DNA from 3 places in the Telluria sp. B2 genome. Region 1 is predicted to be linked to each of the others. Evidence: predicted binding sites of a transcription regulator. Region 1 holds the regulator's gene; each other region holds the start of a gene.
What was found. Region 1 encodes sigma-54, which starts transcription at its own class of promoters, with help from an activator protein. Its sites were predicted from a motif close to TGGCANGNAANCTGCTTT; they were not measured.

Region 1 (2,264 bases):
CAGCCTGTCCATCAACAGGTCGATCGCCGCGTACAGGTCTTGCGCAACGCTTTCCACGTGCACGGTCTTGCCCGACATGCGCACATTGATCTCGGCTTTCTGCCTTTTGTCTTTTTCGGTGAGATTGTCGATCGCGAGGATCACGTGGGAGTCGATCACTTGATCGAAATGGCGGGTGATGCGTTCGAGCTTGTTCTGTACGTATTCACGGATGGCGGGGGTAACGTCGAGGTGGTGGCCGCTGATGGTGAGATTCATACACACTCCTTTGAAGATGTGGCGGCTGCCGCGCCGCGCAACAAGGAAGCGCGTGGGTGCCGCCGTTACAAGGATTTGCGGAGACTGACGGGAGGAATTTTCAGTGCCTCACGGTATTTTGCAACCGTGCGGCGCGCGATGACCATTCCTTGTTCACCGAGCATTTCCGCGATCTTGCTATCGGATAATGGGTTCCTGGGGTCTTCTGCTCCTGTCAGTTGCGCGATGAGAGCCCGGATCGCCGTCGAAGATGCTTCACCTCCCGCTTCGGTGGCGACGTGGCTTCCGAAGAAATACTTCAGCTCAAACATGCCGTGCGGGGTCAGCATGAATTTCTGCGTTGTGACACGAGAAATTGTGCTCTCGTGTAGTCCTAGTGTATCAGCTATCTCACGAAGCACAAGGGGCCGCATGGCAACCGCGCCGTGGCTGAAAAAGTTGCGCTGGCGCTCCACAATGGCTTGCGAAACACGCAAGATCGTGTCGAAGCGCTGGCGCATATTCTTGATCAGCCACTTCGCTTCCTGCAGTTGCGCGCTCATCTGGCTTTCGCCCTTGCCCTGCTTGAGCAGGGCCGCGTACATGTTGTTCACGCGCAGGCGCGGCATCACGTCCTGGTTCAGCATCACGCCCCAGCCGTTCTTCGTTTTCCGGACAATCACGTCCGGAACCACGTAGTCCGAGGTGCTCGACGCAAAAGCCGCGCCCGGATGCGGATTGCATTGGCGGATCACGGCCTGGGCTTCGCGCAGGTCTTCGTCGTCGCAGTCCAGGGCTTTTTTCAGCTTGTTGAATTCGCGCTGGGCGAACCAGGTCAGGTAGCCCTCGACGATCTTGAGGGCCATGCGCCGCGTGACCAGCGGCACGCCCGGCATGCTGCGGATCTGCAGCGCCAGGCACTCGGCCGCGCTCCGTGCGCCCACGCCCACCGGGTCCAGGCTTTGCACCAGCGCCAGCGCGCAGCGCAGTTCGTCCATCTCGACCTCGAGCTCCTCGGGCAGGCGCGCGTGGATCTCGTCGAGCTGCTCTTCGAGGTAGCCGTTGTCGTCGATGGCGTCGATCACGAGTTCGGCCAGCGCACGGTCGCGCGCACTCAGGCCCGTCACCCGCACCTGTTCGGACAGGTGCTCGCGCAGCGTGATGCCGGCCGCTTCCAGTTGCGGCCGGCCATCCTCGTCCTCGCCGTTGCCGGACGACCGTCCGGCTTCGCCCCAGTCGGCATCGCCGTCGCCGCGGCCGGCATCGCCATCGGCGCCATCGAAGTCGGCCGCTTCGCCGTTCGGCGCGCCCTCCTCGCCGCCCGGCGTGGCCGGGGCCTCGCCCTGGCTGGGCGCATTGCTGATGGCGCCGTCGGCAAGCAGGCGCACCGAGTGGTCGAGCGGATCGTCCAGCCGTTCGAGCAAGGGATTGTCGGACAGGATCTGCTCGATTTCCTGGTGCAGTTCGAGCGTGGACAACTGCAGCAGGCGGATCGATTGCTGAAGCTGCGGGGTAAGCGCCAGGTGCTGCGAAGTCCGGAGTTGCAGGGATTGTTTCATCGCTTGTTGCTGCTTCGTTGTCGCTTCGTGGTTGCTACATGCGGAAGTGTTCGCCCAGGTAGACGCGGCGCACCGACTCGTCGGCGATGATGTCGTCAGGGCGGCCCGAGGCCAGCACCGCGCCCTGGTTGATGATGTAGGCGCGGTCGCAGATGCCCAGCGTCTCGCGCACGTTGTGGTCGGTGATCAGGACGCCGATGCCGCGCTCCTTCAGGAAGCGCACGATGCGCTGGATCTCGATCACCGCGATCGGGTCGACGCCGGCGAAGGGTTCGTCGAGCAGCACGAAGCGCGGATTGGTGGCCAGCGCGCGCGCGATCTCGACGCGGCGGCGCTCGCCGCCCGACAGCGACAGCGCCGGGTTTTCGCGCAGCTTCTCGATCTGGAGTTCGGCCAGCAGGGAGTCGAGGCGCGCGTCGATGGCGTCCTTCGAGAGCGGCTTGCCGTCCTCGTTGCGCTGCAGTTCCA
Region 2 (2,264 bases), 630 kb from region 1:
GCCACGTGCGGGATGCGGATCGAGGCCGAGCGGTTGCGGGCCGAGTAGGCCAGCTTGACCGGGGCTTCATAGCCCGGCACCAGGCGCTTGTACGAGTTGGTGCCCGGGTTGGTGATCGCGTTCAGGGCCTTCGCGTGCTTGATGATGCCGCCGATGTAGTACAGCGCGGTTTCCGACAGGCCGGCATAGCCGTCGCCTGCGAACAGGTTCTTGCCGTCCTTCCAGATCGACTGGTGCACGTGCATGCCCGAGCCGTTGTCGCCGTTCATCGGCTTCGGCATGAAGGTCGCGGTCTTGCCGTAGCTGTGGGCGACGTTCCAGACCACGTACTTCAGGTTCTGGGTCCAGTCGGCGCGCTCGACCAGGGTCGAGAACTTGGTGCCGATTTCGTTCTGGCCGGCGCCGGCCACTTCGTGGTGGTGCACTTCGACCGGGATGCCGAGCGATTCGAGGATCAGGCACATTTCCGAGCGCATGTCCTGGAAGCTGTCGACCGGCGGAACCGGGAAGTAGCCGCCCTTGACGGTCGGACGGTGGCCGCTGTTGCCGCCTTCGATCTTCTTGTTGGTCGACCACGAGGCTTCTTCCGAGTCGATCTGCACCGAGCAGCCCGACATGTCGCTCTTCCAGCGGATCGAGTCGAAGATGAAGAATTCCGGTTCCGGACCGAAGAAGGCGGTGTCGCCCACGCCCGAGGACTTCAGGTAGGCTTCGGCGCGCTTGGCGATCGAGCGCGGGTCGCGGTCATAGCCCTTGCCGTCCGACGGTTCGATCACGTCGCACTGCATGAACAGGGTGGTTTCTTCCATGAACGGGTCGATGTTGGCGGTGCTCGGGTCCGGCATCAGGATCATGTCCGATGCTTCGATGCCTTTCCAGCCGGCGATCGACGAGCCGTCGAAGGCGTGGCCCGACTCGAATTTGTCCAGATCGAAGTGCGACACAGGGACGGTGACGTGCTGCTCTTTGCCACGGGTATCGGCGAAGCGGAAATCGACGAACTTGACTTCGTTGTCCTTCACCATCTGCATCACATCTGCTGCGGTCTTTGCCATGCGTTTCTCCTGAATGAAAAGGGTGGTGCCCACGGGCGGCGGGGTATTCACCGGTCCAGCCAACGTGCGACATACTCATACGAAACACATGCAGGAACCATGCCAGCAGCTCGTCATGAACAAATACGCAATCGTTCTTTGGAAACCCGTGAGTTTAACCATAAAATCCTCGGCGATACCGTTTTCCCCAATGGTGCAGCCCAACCCGGCCGTTGCACCATAATGGTGCAAACCAGGTGAAGCGCACCATTTTGATGCTTCACGCACCGTTTCGGCAAGTCCGCGCCACACCGGTGCGCCGCCACTGAACCAGGAGTCCACATGAGCACGACCGAAGACATTCTCGACGCCGCCCGCCAGCGCGCCGCCGGCCAGCCCTACGCCGGCGCCGTCACCCCCCAGGAAGCATTCGCACTGGTAAGAAGCGATCCGAAAGTGAAGATCGTCGACGTCCGCACCAACGCCGAGCGCGACTGGGTCGGCCGCGTCGCCATTCCCGAATCCCAGCACGTCGCGGTGCAATGGGCCACCTACCCCGGTGGCCAGCCGAATCCCGCGTTCGGCCCGCAACTCGAACAGGTGGCCGCCAAGGACGAGGTCTTGCTCTTCCTGTGCCGCTCGGGCGTGCGCTCGCGCCACAGCGCGCGCGTGGCGACCGAGCTGGGCTACGCGAATTCCTTCGACATCCTGGAAGGCTTCGAGGGCGATCGCGACCAGGAGGGGCATCGCAAGACGATCGGCGGCTGGTGCAAGGCAGGGCTGCCCTGGGTCGGGGCGTGATGCGAATCGCACACGCTTGGCAGGTCGCTGACAAAGGAGTCCGCGCCGTTTGAAATCGTAGGGTGGGCGCCCCGTGCCCACGCGCAAAGCCGGCGTCGCGCTGGCGTCAGCACGCCCTGCGTCTGTTTAAGGCATCACCATCACCTGCACGCCCGACGCCGCATCCGGCGCGCGATACACGCGCTGGGTCGCCTTCACGAAGTCTTCCGGTTTCGCGGCCGGAATGCGCGTGAAGGTCTGCGGATTCAGGTCGACCAGCGGGAACCAGGAACTCTGCACCTGCACCATGATGCGGTGGCCGCGCCGGAAGGTGTGGTTCACCTGGCCCAGCTCGTAGCTGATCGCTTCCACCTTGTTCGGCACGAGCGGCTCGGGCTTCTCGAAGCTGTGGCGGAACTTGGCGCGCAGGGGATTGCCGCGCACCAGTTG
Region 3 (2,264 bases), 720 kb from region 1:
TGATTCGTCCCCACGAGGCACTGGGACAAAAAGCTCCCGCCACCCGCTACCAGCCCAGTGCGCGCAGTTTTCCATCCCACCTGCCGCCGATCGAATATGACGACGGCGACATCGTGCGTACCGTACAGCGGCACGGCCAGATCAATTTCAAGGGCCGCAGTTACTTTGTGGGTGAAGGTTTGTACCAAGAGCCTGTGGCAATCAGAGCGACGGATCAGGACGGCGTCTTCAACGTCATCTTCTGCCACCAACAGGTTGCACAGATCGACCTCACCAGCAGCTAAAATAGCACCACGCAGTGTTACCCATGTCTCTAGACAGGTGTTACCTATGTCCCTGTGCTAAACAGAGTGCCCACCCTACGATGCCTGCCAGAACCAAGCTATTTCCAGCTTAACTAAACGGCATTAGGGCTTGGCCCGCTTTCTTCTCCTCCAGGCTGGAGGCATCAAGCCTTGCGGCGGCGCACTGCCACGCCGGCGCCCAGCATGGCAATGCCGAACAGCGCCAGCGAACCCGGCTCCGGCACTTCGGCGCCCTCGGCCAGCTTGAACTGGCCATTGCCGCCGATGAAGAAGTACTGGCCCGGACGGTTGCGATAGCTCGTGCCGTTGCAGCCGGCGCCGGTGAAGCCGGCAAACTCGCAGGCCACTTCGCTCACGAGACGGCTACCCGGACGGCCGACCGTGTTTGCATTCGTGAAGGCAAACGAGAGAACCGACTCTGTCGACAGGTCGTCGCCGTTGCTGCGGAAGAAGTAGCCGCTTTCCAGCATGCCCGGGTCGGCGCTGGCGAAGACGCTGACCTGGCCGTTATTGGTCGGGCTGCCGTTGGCATCGACGAGGCCGCCGCCGCCCACGAGCACGTTGAAGGTGGCGATCACGTTGCCCAGGTCCGCGCCATAGTGGCCCGCCGTCGTGCCGTACTGCCTGTTGGTTGGATTCTGGTACATCTTGATGGTGCCGCCGGTGAAGCTGAAGGCGCCACCGAAAGTGCCGGTGCCAACCGCCTCGAAGGTCGCAGTAATGTTCCCGCCGGCAAAGGTCTGCGGGAACAGCTTGCCGTTGCTGTCGGCCTGGGTAATGTTGAAGACAGCGGTTTCCTTGAAGGAGAAGCCACCGTTGCCGGTCGACGTCAGCTGGATGAAGGCGTTACCGTTGACGTCCAGGTATTCGTTGATGAGCTGGCCGTCGTCGAAGCCGCCGCCGGTTGGGTTGAAAACCCAGTTATTCAGGACCGGACCCGCGTGCGCGGCGCCAGCCGTGGACAGTGCCACAGCCGTGGCGCAGATGAGTTTTTTGAAGAGTTTCATTGTCGGTTTTCCGTGGTGTATGGTTGTTGGTAACAACCTGTTCTTCAAGATAGCAAGCGGTGTGCCAGAGGCATGACATCTCATAAAATCAAGCACTTGCTTCAAGCCGGACGCATGGGTGTAAATACATGTAAGATTTTCCGACGCGCTGCAGCATGCCGAAACTCAACAGTAATGTCCTGCAGGCCAGCGTGTTCTTTGGCTCGTCCAGCGCCACGGCAGGTGGACAAAATGTCCAGTGCCGAATCCGGGGTCGCGCGACCTCCCCGGCCTATAATGTTCGCATGGTCAGGATGACGAGACAGTGGATCGCATATGCCCGGATTGCCAGCCTGGCCGTCCTGTTCAACGCGCTCGCCCCGGTCGTTTCGCATACCCTGAGCCTGTCTTCCCCGGCCACGCGCCAGGTCGAGATCTGTACGGCCATGGGCATCGAGATGCTGCCGATGCCGGCCGATCCGGATGCCCCTACGTCCGACAAGTTCCTCAAAGGGCTGATGCACTGCGCCTACTGCGCACCGCACGCCGGGTCCTTTGCCCTGCTGCCGCCGGCAGCCTTCGTGGTCGCCGCGCTTGGCGGCCATGACCTCTACCCTCCTCTTTTCCATCGTGCGCCACGCCCGCTGTTCGCGTGGTCCTTCGCGCAGCCGCGCGGCCCGCCTGCGCTGGCCTGAGCCTTGCCATCTCTCCAGCAGCGCCGGCGTCGATCCTCATTGAAGTGAGGGCGCCCGCGTGACGCGTACGTGCGCCGGACTGTGTCCATCACATGCGTGCCGTCGCCACTGCTGCTTCGCCGCCCCAGGCTGTCACACGACCGGAAAACCCATGAAACCGCATGTCCCCATCGCGGCGCCGCAGCGCCGCTTCACCCGCATACCCTGCCATCTCGCCTGCCTGCTCGCCATCGGCAGCGCGGCCCTCCCGGCCTTTGCCGACGAACCCGCCATCCCGA

Region 2: the regulator sigma-54 is predicted to act here: its motif matches at 1,143-1,160, upstream of glnA (type I glutamate--ammonia ligase).
Region 3: the regulator sigma-54 is predicted to act here: its motif matches at 1,362-1,379, upstream of pepA (flocculation-associated PEP-CTERM protein PepA).

What each region holds. Positions count from the first base shown of each region.
Region 1 is NZ_CP196525.1:5,147,579-5,149,842, forward strand. It holds gene hpf (ribosome hibernation-promoting factor, HPF/YfiA family) at 1-258, opposite strand, end outside; gene ACSUZJ_RS22720 (RNA polymerase factor sigma-54) at 324-1,796, opposite strand; gene lptB (LPS export ABC transporter ATP-binding protein) at 1,831-2,264, opposite strand, start outside.
Region 2 is NZ_CP196525.1:4,516,501-4,518,764, forward strand. It holds gene glnA (type I glutamate--ammonia ligase) at 1-1,055, opposite strand, end outside; gene ACSUZJ_RS19960 (rhodanese-like domain-containing protein) at 1,377-1,835, shown strand; gene ACSUZJ_RS19965 (CocE/NonD family hydrolase) at 1,962-2,264, opposite strand, start outside.
Region 3 is NZ_CP196525.1:4,426,343-4,428,606, forward strand. It holds gene ACSUZJ_RS19640 (IS481 family transposase) at 1-284, shown strand, start outside; gene pepA (flocculation-associated PEP-CTERM protein PepA) at 449-1,312, opposite strand; gene ACSUZJ_RS19650 (DUF2946 domain-containing protein) at 1,606-1,986, shown strand; gene ACSUZJ_RS19655 (TonB-dependent receptor) at 2,138-2,264, shown strand, end outside.